3 regions of the Hymenobacter saemangeumensis genome follow, and region 2 is predicted to be linked to each of the others. Evidence: riboswitches for the same ligand, from Rfam matches in the RefSeq annotation. Region 2 holds a riboswitch; each other region holds the start of a gene.
What was found. A riboswitch is a leader RNA that binds a small molecule or an ion and turns the genes downstream of it on or off. The one in region 2 is predicted to bind S-adenosylmethionine.

Region 1 (4,624 bases), on a different contig from region 2:
ATGGTGTTCGTGCTGCACTGGCAGGCACAGGTGCTTTGCCCGGGCTGCCTCAACCCAGCGCGCCCAGACCATAGCCTTGCCTTTCAGCGCCTGCAGACAGAATTGGCACGCAGCATTTTCGCTGGCTAAGTGAGCGAAAAGCGGCTATTCACTTATCGACCCAGCGCTAAAGGTTTTTTATTGGGATAGGCATACTAAAACCCCAGCTTAATAGTTATACTATCAAATCAGCTAGTCAAACCATCATTCTTTTCTGTGAATGGTGACGACGTCCAGCGCCCCCCGTCCCGATAATCTCGCTTTTTTTGGGTGGCGAGGCGCTTTCCGCAGTGTTTCCACGGCTTATGCAGCTGCAGAGCCAGGCTTAGCCTAGTGTTTTTTCGTTCACCATTCCCAGCGAGCCATGATACTGTTCAACCTACTCACGCTGAATGCCCAGCACGCCCAGGCTGCCACCCACCTGCTTCTAACCGAGCGCCTGGCCACCGATGTTTTCGTGGATGAGGCCATTGCCAACCACCGGCTTACCCCGGCGGGTACTGTGGGTACCCAACCACGCTACAGGGTAATTTTCCTAACCAAGGCACTGCTCTACCGGCAGATTGAAAGCCTGCTTAACCAGGAATTTCCCAACAACGACTTTCGTATTTATACCACTGCCGTTACGCACGTAAACGACGCAGAGGCCGAGCAAATCCGGGCCCTGCGGCTGGTGTAGGCTTACCCTTGGAACGTACGGGCATAAAAAAAGCCCCGTGCCAAGGTTGCGGCACGGGGCTTTTACGTGGATTTGTCAGCACTAATCCGCTTTGAGCAGCATTCGTGAGCCATCAGTACCAACCAGGGTGAGCTTGTCGTCGGTCAGGGTTTCTACCGTGAAAGTCATGCTGGTCGCCGAACCGCTAGGTGTGAGGGTAATGGTTTTGCCGGCCTGGTCGAAGGTGTAATTGCCGCTCATGGCGCCAGATGGCCGGGTCAGGGTGAAGGTGCCATTGGCGAACATCTGCAGGCGCTCTTCCTTCTGGTCGTCGGTCTGCTTTACTTTATCGCCGGAGGCATCGAGCTCTTTGCTGGTTTTCCATACTTTGCTATCGGTGCCGTAAAGCATGTTTACACCTTCCACCTTGCCTTTGTCGTTGCCACAGGAAATGGTGAGAAAAGACAGCAGCAGCAAAAAAGTTGCGAGGTAATGGAAAGGAGAAAAGGGCTTGGTTTTCATTGGAGAGGGCATAATTGTGTGAAAGGAAAGAACCGGTATGCTTCGGCTTTTCGGCTTACGTGAAGAAAAAAAAAGGGTTTTTCCAGAAACTTTGTTAATTTGCCCCCGTAAATGGGTCCGGTTCAGCCGCCGCACGGTGGAGGTTCAGTCGAATTTCTCTTCAATTTAACCAGAAGAAGACCCATGGGACTTTTTGATTTCCTCAATAACAAAGGCGAAGAAAAGCCCGTACAACCGGCCGCTCCGCAGGCAGCTCCAGGCGCTGGCACCGATTTTTTCGGAAATAACAAAACCGAAAACAATGGGACCACGTATACGGTTGTTAGCGGCGACTCGCTCTCTAAAATTGCTAAAAACCACTACGGCGACGCAGCCAAGTGGCGACAGATATATGAGGCCAACAAGGCCACAATCGGAAATAACCCTGACCACATTGAAATCGGCCAGGTGTTAACGATACCTAGTCTCTAGGTACTTTTTTGCAGAAAAAAGGTGAGAAAAGCCACTCTGTTTCAGGGTGGCTTTTTTGCGTTTATTGAGGAGAGATGAAAAATTCTCAGCTGCGTTGCTTGCGCGTTTCAATTTTTCTCTTCTACCTTTGCCCTACCTAATGGGTACTCTCCCGCTCGCGGCGGGAAAGTTTTTCAGATTTTATACAGAAGCGGCGAGAGACTAGGCTCCCTGACCCGCTGGCAACCATCGACCGCGCGAAAGGTGCCACGTCCTACCCACCAGCCCCGGCTGTAGTGGGAAATATGAAACGAGTGCCATGGCAAACTCCCCTGTTTCCGCTTTTTTCGTCCCCTCGTTGACCACTGTGCTGCGCACTATGGTAATGCCGGGATTTTGTGCTTTGGCTCCGTGTGGCCAGGCTGCTACTTCGGCACGCATGCGAATGTGCTGTTGTAGCCCGTGCTGTTGCTGCTAGGCTGATTCCGGCTTAGCCCCACCCCTACTTTCTGGTTTTATCGATGGCTGACCCTGGCAGCCGCAGGCCTTTGCATGGCTTGCGCTGCCCGCAGCCCTCCCAACAGCACGGGCTTTCCCTGGGGTTCTGATTGCGCACAAAAACAGCCTAAACAAGCTGTGAAGCGCTTTTTCCACCATCATTTCTTGGGTTTTTCCCTCTCTCAAACTCGCATCATCATGTCTAAGCAAGCCCTTCGTTTCGAAACCCTGCAACTCCACGCCGGCCAGCAGCCCGACCCCACTACCGGCTCCCGCGCCGTGCCCATTCACCAGACGACCTCCTACGTGTTCAAAAACGCGGAGCACGGCGCCAACCTGTTTGCCCTGAAGGAGTTCGGCAACATCTACACCCGCCTGATGAACCCCACCACCGACGTGTTTGAGCAGCGCGTGGCAGCCCTGGAGGGCGGCGTGGCAGCCCTGGCCGTGGGCTCGGGCCAGGCGGCACAGTTCATTGCGCTCAACAACATCCTGCAGGCCGGCGACAACTTCGTGTCGACCTCCTTTCTCTACGGCGGCACCTACAACCAATTCAAGGTGGCGTTCAAGCGCCTGGGCATTGAGGCGCGCTTCGCCGACGGCGACGATGCCGACTCCTTCGAAGCGCTGATTGATGGCAACACCAAGGCCCTGTACCTGGAAACCATCGGCAACCCCGGCTTCAACATTCCGGACTTTGAGCGCATTGCCGAAGTAGCCCGCCGCCACGACCTGCCCCTGATTGTGGACAACACCTTCGGCGCGGGCGGCTACCTGTTCCGCCCCCTGGAGCACGGCGCCAACATCGTGGTGGAGTCGGCCACGAAGTGGATTGGCGGGCACGGCACCAGCGTGGGCGGCGTGATTGTGGACGGCGGCACCTACGACTTCGGCAACGGCAAGTTTCCGCAGTTCACCGAGCCCAGCGAGGGCTACCACGGCCTGATTTTCAACGACGTATTTGGCAAGAACGGGCCGTTCGGCAACATTGCCTTCATCATCCGGGCGCGGGTGGAGGGCCTGCGCGACTTCGGCCCGGCCATCAGCCCCTTCAACTCCTTCCTGCTCCTGCAGGGCCTGGAAACCCTGAGCCTGCGCGTGGAGCGCACCGTGGAAAACGCCCTGCGCATTGCCGAGTGGCTGGAGCAGCACCCCCTGGTGGAGCGTGTGAACTACCCCGGCCTGGCCAGCAGCCCCTACCACGACCTGGCCACCAAGTACCTCAAGCGCGGCTTTGGCGGCGTGCTGTCGTTCGTGATTCGCGGCAGCAAGGAAGCAGCCTCGGCATTTATCGACAACCTGAAGCTGGTCAGCCACCTGGCCAACGTGGGCGACGCCAAGACGCTGATTATCCAGCCCTCGGCCACTACCCATCAGCAGCTTTCCGAAACCGAGCAGCTGGCGTCGGGCGTCACGCCTACCCTGCTGCGTCTGTCGGTCGGCATCGAGCACTTCGAGGACATCCGTGCCGATTTGGAGCAGGCCTTTGCGGCGGTGACGGTGGAGGAGCCGGCGCTGGCCTAGTGCTTTTTCACCGCAGAAGACGCGGAGCCTTTCGCAGAAGAAGCGCAGAAGACAGAACAGCTTCTGCGCTTCTTCTGCGGTGAAAATCAAACAGAACACGCTATGAAAGACCAACTTTTTGAGCTTCCCAGCCCCTTTCTGCTGGAATCGGGCGAGGAGCTGCCGGGCGCGCACGTCGCCTTCCGCACCTGGGGCCGGCTGAACGAGGCCCGCGACAACGTGGTGTGGGTGTGCCACGCCCTGACGGCCAACGCCGACGTGCTGGCCTGGTGGCCCGGCCTGTTCGGCCCCGGCTGCTTTTTCGACCCCGCCGACTGGTTTATCGTGTGTGCCAACGTGCTGGGCTCCTGCTACGGCAGCACCGGCCCAACCGATACCAACCCGGCTACTGGCCGGCCCTACTACCAGGCATTCCCCCTGCTTACCATCCGCGACCTGGCCGCGGCCCACGAGGCCCTGCGCCAGGACCTGGGCCTGACGCGCATCCACACGCTGATTGGCGGCTCCCTGGGCGGGCAGCAGGCGCTGGAGTGGGCCGTGCAGCAGCCCGAGGTGTTTGAACATCTGGTGGTTATTGCCACCAATGCCCGGCACTCGGCCTGGGGCATTGCCTTCAACGAAGCCCAGCGCCTGGCCATTGCGGCTGACCCCAGCTACCAGGCCGGGCAGCCCGACGGCGGCGACGAAGGCCTGCGGGCCGCCCGTGCCGTGGCCCTGCTCAGCTACCGCGGCTACGAGGCCTACGCCAGCTCGCAAACCGACCCCGACGACAGCCGGCTGCTGGGCCACCGGGCCAGCTCCTACCAGCGCTACCAGGGCGACAAGCTGGTGGCCCGCTTCAACGCCTACAGCTACGTGGCCCTGAGCCACAGCATGGACAGCCACCACCTGGGCCGCGGACGCGGCGACATCGCCACGGCGCTGAGCGGCATC
Region 2 (4,624 bases):
GGCGCGGGCCACGTAGCGCAGCTGCGGGGCGTGGCGCAGCAGGCTGGCCGTAACGCGCACCTTGCTGCGCACCACCAGCCCATCGTAGGGAAAGGCGGCCAGCGCAGCCGGAATTTCGGCCGCCAGCAGGTCGGGGCAGTAGTTGATGCTGACGCCAATGGACTTGAACATCTGCCGCAGCGAGCGGTGCATCTCGTCGACCACCAGGCACACGCCGGGGGTACGTTTTTGGGGGGGAGCGCAGAACTTCTCCGTTAGTTGGTCGGCGGGTTGCATAAGCAGGGTAGGTTTGCGGCGAAGCTACAACAGAGTTAAAAGTTGAGTGGTAAAAGTTAGAATTCCGGGCGGCTTTTTAACTCTCAGCTTCCAACTTTTACCGGAATGTAAGGCCTCTCAAGCGCGGTTTTGGGCAACCCTATTGGTCAGGCCCACAAACTCGGCTACGCCCAGCTGCTCGGCCCGCTTCTCAAAAATTGGGTCGGTAGTGGCTTCGGCAGGCATGCCAAAGGGCTTGAGGGCGTTGCGCAGGGTTTTACGACGCGTCTGGAAAGCCTGCTTCACCACCTGGAAAAACAGCTTCTCGTCGCAGTCCAGCCGCTCGGTGTCGTTGCGCGTCAGGCGCACCACGGCCGACTCCACCTTGGGCGGCGGGTTGAAGACGTGGGGCGGCACCGTGAACAGGTACTCAATCTGGTAGTAGGCCTGCAGCAGCACGCTCAGGATGCCGTAGGTTTTGGAGCCGGGCGGCTCGGCCAGGCGCTCGGCTACTTCTTTCTGAATCATGCCCACCACCTCGCGCACCTGCTGGCGGTTGTTGAGCACCGAGAAAAATATCTGGCTGCTGATGTTGTAGGGAAAGTTGCCGATGATGGCCAGGGGCTGGCCCGGGAACAGCTCGCCCAGGTTCTGCTTCAGGAAGTCGGTGGCAAAAATCCGGTTTTCCAGGGCCGGAAAATGCTGGCGCAGGTAGGCTACCGACTCGGTATCGATTTCCACCACGCTGGTGGTATAAGCCGGGTTTTCGAGCAGGTACTGCGTGAGCACGCCCATGCCGGGCCCGATTTCGAGTACCTGCTTTACCTCGTCGGGCAGGCGCAGCGCCGCCACGATGTTGCGGGCAATGTTGGGGTCGGCCAGGAAGTGCTGGCCCAGGTGTTTTTTGGGTCTTACCACGGGGTTAGGCTAGCGCAGCTGGGGGTGCGGCAGCGGCGCAAAGGTAGGCCCGGGTAGCGCGGAGTTTCACGCCGCGGCCGTGGGGGCATCTGGTACGAATAGCCCGTGGTAAGGCGGATTTCCACTCCGCGCCTGCTGGGATTTTCGGCCGGGTTACTTAATTCTTCCTCGGCCTTTTAAAAATCTGTTTATCGGCCTTTAAATCTTGCTTACCTGTCCATTTAGCGGAATGGAACTCAGCTTTACACGGGCTTTTGGAAAGAATAATTTGCAATTCTGAAATTCCCTCCTTTACCTTTGTTGCATCAATTCTTCCCGAAAAAGGATTGTTTTTATACAGAGGCGTGGAGAGACAGGCTCGACGAAACGCCGGCAACCAGCAGCGACAGACTGCAACGGTGCCAAGTCCTGGACATATAAAAACAAGTTGCCGTGGAAACCTCCAACAACTCCCGCCTGCTCCCTGCCACCGCTTTCGCTGCCCAGCGAATGTGTTGTTGTATGCAGTGCCCGGCCGTCTGTATGACGCCGGCAGCGGCCGGTTGTTGAGCTGATTCCACTCCCCTGCCGTCTGGCCTGTAGCTGCTCCGCGCTGAACCCAGCGCCGGCTGCCCACGCCTGTTCCCGTCTATTTCCGGCATAGCCTGCCCGTCGCCGTGCGCTGCGCACGCCCGGGCTCCCCTCATCTGGCTTCTCCCAACTCCCACCCGGGCGGGCCGCATCCTTTTTCATCATGCAAGTAGCATCTCAGGTGCTGGTCGACGACCTGCGCCGGCAGCTGGCGGGGCGCACCGCGGCCGAAACCCTGGCCTTCGTGGCCGAGGCTTTTCCCGGCAAGGCCGTGTTCTCCACTTCATTTGGGCTCGAAGACCAGATTATCACGCATTTAATCTTCTCACAGGATTTACCCATCCAGGTGTTTACCCTGGACACGGGCCGCAACTTCCAGGAAACCTATTCCACCTGGAACAAGACCCTGCTGAAGTACGAGAAGCCCATCGTCCCCTATTTCCCGCGTCAGGACAGCCTGGAGCAATTGCTGCAGGCCAAAGGCCCCAACAGCTTCTACGCCAGCGTAGAAGCCCGCAAAGAATGTTGCAGCATTCGCAAGTTGGAGCCCCTGGCGCGGGCCCTGGACGGGCAGCAGCTCTGGCTGACGGGCATCCGGGCCGAGCAGTCGGCCAACCGCCAGCACATGCACGCCGCCGAGTGGGACGCCGGGCACCAGCTGGCCAAAGTACACCCGCTGTTCGACTGGACCTGGGACCAATGCCAGGACTTCGCGCGCGCCCACGCCATTCCCGTCAACCCCCTGCACCAGCAGGGCTTCGTGAGCATAGGCTGCGCCCCCTGCACCCGGGCCGTAGCCGCGGGTGAAGACTTCCGCGCCGGCCGCTGGTGGTGGGAAGACCAGTCGGCCAAGGAGTGCGGCCTGCACAGCACCGGCAGTAAAGAATTAGTTAAAAGTTGAGAGTTAAAAGTTAAAAACTCACCTGGCTTTTAACTCTTCACTTTAAAATTTTAACTAATTCCAAGGCCAACAACCCGTTGATTTTCAACTACCCGGCCATAATAATTATTCCGATGAGTGACATACCCTCTTTAGACTACCTCGACCGGCTCGAAGCCGAGTCCATTCATATTCTGCGCGAAGTAGCCGGGCAGTTTGAGCGGCCGGCCCTGCTTTTTTCCGGCGGCAAAGACTCCATCGTACTGGTGCATCTGGCCCTGAAGGCCTTCCGGCCCGGCCGATTCCCCTTCCCGCTGGTGCACATCGACACCGGCCACAACTTCCCCGAAGTGCTGCAGTTCCGCGACCAGCTGGCGGCGGGGCTGGGCGAAAAGCTCATTGTTCGCCGCGTAGAAGACACCATCAAAAAACAGCGCCTGCGCGATGCTACGGGCAAGTTCCCGAGCCGGAATGCCCTGCAGACCTACACCCTGCTCGAAGTCATCGAGGAGTTTGCGTTTGACGCCTGCATCGGCGGGGCGCGGCGCGACGAGGAGAAAGCCCGGGCCAAGGAGCGCATCTTCAGCATCCGCGACGAGTTTGGGCAGTGGGACCCCAAGCGCCAGCGCCCGGAGCTGTGGAACATCTACAACGGCCGCATTCAGCCCGGCGAAAACGTGCGCGCCTTTCCTATTTCTAATTGGACGGAGCTGGACGTGTGGCGTTACATACAGCGCGAAAACATTGCCCTGCCGCCCATCTACTTCGGCCACCCGCGCACCTGCGTGGTGCTGCCCAGCGGGCAGCTGCTGGGCCTGAGCGAGCACCTGCACCTCGACGACGACGATGAGATTGTGCAGCGCCAGGTGCGCTTCCGCACCGTGGGCGACGCCACCTGCACCGCCGCCGTGGAAAGCAGCGCCGCCACCATCGACGACATCATCGCCGACCTGCTGCAGGCCAAAGTGAGCGAGCGCGGCGCCACCCGCCTCGACGACAACATCTCCGAAGCCGGCATGGAAGACCGCAAGCGCAACGGGTATTTCTAAACACCTGGTTGTCATCTGTTTGTTATCAGTTGTCAGATTCGTTCTGACGGCTGATTTTCCAGAACAGGCGGACAACTGACAACGAACAACTGACAACTAAAACCAATGGACTTACTAAGATTTATCACCTGCGGCAGCGTCGACGACGGCAAGAGCACGCTGATTGGGCGGCTGCTGTACGACAGCGACTCGGTGTCGCTGGACGTGCTCGCGGCTATTGAAAACCGGCCGGCCGTGCACGGCGGCGTGGATTTGGCCCTACTCACCGATGGTCTGCGGGCCGAGCGCGAGCAGGGCATCACCATCGACGTGGCCCACAAATACTTCACCACCCCGCGCCGCAAGTTCATCATCACCGATGCGCCGGGGCACGTGCAGTACACCCGCAACATGGTAACCGGCGCCTCCAACGCCGAGCTGGCCATTGTGCTGGTAGACGCCCGCAGCGGCGTAATTGAGCAAACGCGCCGGCACACGCTGGTGGCCGCCCTGCTCGGCATTCGCCACTTTGTGCTGGCCGTGAATAAAATGGATTTAGTGGGCAACGAGCAGGCGGTATTCGAGCGCATCGTGGCTGACTACCAGGCCGTGACGCGCAAGCTGAACGTGGCCGACGCGGTAGCCATCCCGCTCAGTGCCCTGCACGGCGACAACGTGGTGCGCCGCTCGGCGCGGCTGCCCTGGTACGCCGGTCCCAGCCTGCTCGAGCACCTGGAAAGCGTGCCCGCCGCCCCCAATGCCACTGCCGACGAGCCCCGCTTCCAGGTGCAGTATGTGATTCGGCCCCAGCAGGCCGAGCTGCCCGACTACCGCGGCTACGCCGGCCGCATTCAGAGCGGCGTGTACCGCAAGGGCGACAAGGTAAGGGTGCTGCCCTCGGGCCGGGAAACCGAGATTGAGGCGCTGGAAGTGGGCCAGCGGGAAGTCGAAGCGGCCGTGGCGCCCCAGGCCG
Region 3 (4,624 bases), on a different contig from region 2:
GCAGGATGCCGCCAAGCTGTGCTTTGGCGCCCGCCGTGCCCGTGATGTAGGCTCTGCCAGCGGCCAGGCTGATGCTGCTTCCTCCCTGCAACCCGCTGCCGCTGCCGGTGATGGTCCAGGCCTCCTGCGGGGCCGGGCCGTCATCCAGGTACTTGGCAACGAAGAGCTGCCCATCCTTGGCTCCGGTTACCAGCAGCGCGTTTCCGCTGACGGCAATGCTGTTGCCTCGTCCTACGCCAATGTTTTTGGCCCAGGCCAGCGTTGCCGTACTGCCAGCGTCGGTGTACTTGGCCACGAACACCTCCCGGTTGGGCGCCGGGCTCAGGCCCCGGAGGGTAACGCCATCGAAGCGAACCCGCATGGAGCCGGCAGGCGCAATCCAGTCGTTCTGAACGTAGCCCGTTACATACACGCTGCTGCCGCTCACGGCCAGTGCCTGCCCGGCATCGGCGTAGGTACCACCGCCGTACCTGGCCCAGGCCTCGGTAGCGGTGGCACCCGCATCAAGGTACTTGACCAGGAACATGTCCTGGCTTTTCTCCGGGCCAGCGGCCGCGGCCATCACCGGGCCGTGTGGGTTATTCTTGCGAAACTCCGGGTTTCTGCGCCCTTCTCCTCCGGTAACATACACATTGCCCCCGCTCACGGCAATACCCTGGCCCTCATCGGGCCCTTCACTGCCCCGTAGCATGACCCAGCCGACCTTGGCCGAATCCCCTGCATCGACGTACTTGGCAATGAAAGTATCCATCTCATTGGTACCAATCCATTGTTTGGCCCGGCTAAGGCCCTGCATCCGGTTCGGGCCAAAGCGAAATGGCGGGGAAGTGGCAATGCCCTCCACCGAGCCGGTGAGGTACACATTCGGGCCATCGATGGCGATGCTGCGGCCGACGTCGAGGCCGGGCCCGCCCGCCGCATAGGCCCAGTTGACCCGGGCCGTCGGCCCCGCATCGGTAAGCTTGGCCACCAGCACATCCTGAAAGTTAACGTTTACCGGAGCGGCCAAAACGATGCGGCTGAAAAGCCCTTGCATTGCCTCGGGCGCCTCCTGCGTTGGCGTACCGGTGCCAATCTGGCCCGTCAGGTAAATACTGTTGCCGCTCACCGCGATGCTGTGGCCGGTGTCGAAGCCGGTGCCGCCGCCCCCGTAGGCCCATATCCAGCGGCCGGTGGCGCTGCTCCACTTGGCCACGAATACGTCGGAGCCCCCCGCACTTGTCAGCTGGGTTGTGCCAAAGCGGACGGTTCCCTCAAAGCCCCCCGTCACGTAAACATTGCCGGCTCCATCCGTGGCCGTAGCCAGGCCCTTGGGCCCGGCCCCTTGCAGGCTGACGACGTTGACAACCCGCCGCCAGGCCGGGACCTGGGCAGCAGCAGATGACGACAGCAGCAGGCCCAGCCACAGCAGGCACAGCCCCGGCAGAATGCGGCTCAAAGCATGAGTATCCATGAAGAACAAGATAGGAAACGAAGTTGCGGCGCTCTCGCCAGGGTTTACAGTACTCAAAGCCTGCATCGCCAGTATTGCTGGAACTCAGGCCAACGCAGGCAGGCTCATACTATTATGCTCCCGGCTGGCCAGCCAGCCGGAGCGGCCTTGCTTTGGGGCCGGGGCAGGGCACAAGTTAGCCAAAGAGAGCCCCGCCCTAGTATGTTTCCCAAGCCCGGCCGTATCTTCGCCGTCGCTGCTATCCAGAAAGACCGAGGGACTGGGCCCGACGACGTCTTGGCAACCTATCGAGAGTAGGTGCCAACTCCCATTTCACCAAGCCCTTAGGTGAAAGAAGATGACAGCCGGAACCGTGCCTTGCCGCGCGGGTTTCTTTCTGGATGCACGCGCCTACGCCGTTACCTGACCCGAAAGAAATGTCCCACGCCTCCCCCACCGCCCTGCCCCACGCCCTGCCGGCCCCGGCCCGCCTGCCCGAGCTGCTGCGCCAGCGCCTGCTCATCCTCGACGGCGCCATGGGCACCATGATTCAGCGCCACCCCCTCACGGAGGAAGACTTCCGCGGGAGCCGCTTTGCCGACCACCCCCGCCCCCTGCGCGGCAACAACGACCTGCTGAGTCTCACCCGACCCGACATCATCAAGGGCATTCACGCCGAGTACTTCGCTGCCGGGGCCGACATGGTGGAAACCAATACCTTCTCGGGCACCACCATCGCCCAGGCCGACTATGGCCTGGAGCACATTGTGTATGAGCTGAACTTTGAGTCGGCCCGCCTGGCCCGTGAGGCAGCCGACGAGTACAGCACGCCCGACAAGCCTCGCTTCGTGGCCGGCGCCATCGGCCCCACCAACCGCACGGCCTCGCTCTCGCCCGACGTGAACCGGCCCGGCTTCCGCGCCGTCACCTTCGACGAGCTGGCCACCGCCTACCACGAGCAGGTGCGCGGCCTGGTAGACGGCGGCGTAGATGCCCTGCTCATCGAAACCATCTTCGACACCCTGAACGCCAAGGCCGCCCTGTTTGCGGTGCAGCAATTCTTCGACGAGGGCGGCCGGCCGGTGCCGCTGATGATTTCCGGCACCATCACCGACGCCTCGGGCCGCACCCTGTCGGGGCAGACGGTGGAAGCCTTCTGGAACTCCATCCGTCACCTGCCCCTGCTCAGCGTGGGCCTCAACTGCGCCCTGGGGGCCCAGCAGCTGAAACAGTACGTGGAAGAGCTGGCCCGCATCGCCGACGTGCACATCTCGGCCTACCCCAACGCCGGCCTGCCCAATGCCTTCGGCGGCTACGACGAGTCGGCCCAGGAATTTGCCGCCGTGGTGGAAGACTACCTCAGGGACGGCCTGGTGACGGTGGTGGGCGGCTGCTGCGGCACCACACCCCAGCATATTGCGGAGCTGAGCAAGCTGGCGGAGAAGTATAAGCCCCAGCCCCACCCCCCTACCCCCTCCCCTGTTGGGGAGGGGGAGCCCAACGGCAGTGGTACCGAACCGGCTCCCCTCCCCCGCAGGGGAGGGGTCGGGGGTGGGGCTACCCGCCTCGCCGGCCTCGAACCCTTCAACATCACGCCCAGCAGCCTGTTCGTGAACGTGGGCGAGCGCTGCAACGTGACCGGCTCCCGCGCCTTTGCCCGCCTCGTGCGCACCGGCGCCTACGAGCAGGCCCTGGCCGTGGCCCGGCAGCAGGTGGAGGAGGGCGCCCAGGTGCTCGACATCAACATGGACGAGGGCATGCTGGACTCGGAGCAGGTGATGACCACCTTCCTGCACCTCATTGCCTCCGAGCCCGACATCGCCCGGGTGCCGGTGATGATAGACTCCTCGAAGTGGAGTGTGCTGGAAGCCGGCCTGAAGTGCGTGCAGGGCAAGAGCATCGTCAACTCCATCTCCCTGAAAGAGGGCGAGGAAGCCTTTAAGGCGCGGGCCCGCACCGTGCGGCAGTACGGCGCGGCCGTGGTGGTGATGGCCTTCGACGAGCAGGGCCAGGCCGACACCCTGGAACGGCGCATTGCCATCTGCCAGCGCAGCTACGACATCCTGGTGAATGAGGTAGGCTTCCCGGCCGAGGACATCATCTTCGACCCCAACATCCTGACCGTGGGCACGGGCATGGAGGAGCACCGCCGCTACGCCCTCGACTTTATTGAGGCCGTGCGCTGGATTAAGGCCCACCTGCCCGGTGCCCTCACCAGCGGGGGCGTGAGCAACATCAGCTTCGCCTTCCGCGGCAACGACGTGGTGCGCGAAGCCATGCACTCGGCCTTCCTCTACCACGCCATCCGGGCGGGGCTCGACATGGGCATCGTGAACCCCAGCCAGCTGGCGGTGTACGACGAAGTACCAAAAGACCTGCTCGAGCTGGTGGAAGACGTGCTGCTCGACCGCCGCGACGACGCTACCGAGCGCCTCATCGACTTCGCGGAAACCGTGAAGCAGAAGGACAAGGTGGAAGTGGTGGCCGATGCCTGGCGCAGCCTGCCCGTGGCCGAGCGCCTGCAGCACTCGCTGGTGCGCGGCATCACCGAGTTTATTGAGCAGGACACCGAGGAGGTGCGCCAGCAGGTAGGGCGCCCGCTGGAGGTGATTGAGGGCCCGCTCATGGCCGGCATGAACGTGGTGGGCGACCTGTTCGGAGCCGGCAAGATGTTTCTGCCCCAGGTGGTGAAGTCGGCCCGCGTGATGAAGAAGGCCGTGGCGTATCTGGAGCCCTTCCTGCTGGCCGACAAGCGCGGGCAGGAACGGCAGACGGCCGGCAAGATTCTGCTGGCCACAGTGAAAGGCGACGTGCACGACATCGGCAAGAACATCGTGGGCGTGGTGCTGGCCTGCAACAACTTCGACATCGTGGACCTGGGCGTGATGGTGCCGCTGGATAAGATTCTGGACGAAGCCCAAACCCAGGGCGCCGACATCATCGGCCTGAGCGGGCTGATTACGCCCAGCCTCGACGAGATGGTGTACGTGGCCCAGGCCATGAAAAAGCGCGGCCTGACCACCCCGCTGCTCATCGGCGGCGCCACCACCTCGCGCCTGCACACCGCCGTGAAGATTGCGCCGGCCTACGACGGCCCCGTGGTGCACGTGAACGACGCCTCCCGCAGCGTGGGCGTGGCGGCGGGCCTGCTGGGCTCGGGCGCCGGGGCCTACGCCCGGGCCGTGGCCGACG

Region 1: another riboswitch for S-adenosylmethionine. It lies ahead of ABD919_RS04260 (O-acetylhomoserine aminocarboxypropyltransferase/cysteine synthase family protein); the one in region 2 lies ahead of ABD919_RS16275 (phosphoadenylyl-sulfate reductase).
Region 3: another riboswitch for S-adenosylmethionine. It lies ahead of metH (methionine synthase); the one in region 2 lies ahead of ABD919_RS16275 (phosphoadenylyl-sulfate reductase).

What each region holds. Positions count from the first base shown of each region.
Region 1 covers NZ_BAABGZ010000012.1:25,175-29,798, forward strand. Annotated here, with positions in the region: gene ABD919_RS04245 (hypothetical protein) at 404-718, shown strand; gene ABD919_RS04250 (hypothetical protein) at 800-1,219, opposite strand; gene ABD919_RS04255 (LysM peptidoglycan-binding domain-containing protein) at 1,403-1,690, shown strand; SAM riboswitch class I at 1,868-1,981, shown strand; gene ABD919_RS04260 (O-acetylhomoserine aminocarboxypropyltransferase/cysteine synthase family protein) at 2,366-3,691, shown strand; gene metX (homoserine O-acetyltransferase MetX) at 3,794-4,624, shown strand, end outside.
Region 2 covers NZ_BAABGZ010000068.1:22,687-27,310, forward strand. Annotated here, with positions in the region: gene ABD919_RS16265 (NAD(P)-dependent oxidoreductase) at 1-276, opposite strand, end outside; gene rsmA (16S rRNA (adenine(1518)-N(6)/adenine(1519)-N(6))-dimethyltransferase RsmA) at 394-1,173, opposite strand; SAM riboswitch class I at 1,503-1,596, shown strand; gene ABD919_RS16275 (phosphoadenylyl-sulfate reductase) at 1,907-2,644, shown strand; gene cysD (sulfate adenylyltransferase subunit CysD) at 2,758-3,672, shown strand; gene ABD919_RS16285 (sulfate adenylyltransferase subunit 1) at 3,778-4,624, shown strand, end outside.
Region 3 covers NZ_BAABGZ010000013.1:676,872-681,495, reverse strand. Annotated here, with positions in the region: gene ABD919_RS07160 (hypothetical protein) at 1-1,453, opposite strand, end outside; SAM riboswitch class I at 1,689-1,797, shown strand; gene metH (methionine synthase) at 1,870-4,624, shown strand, end outside.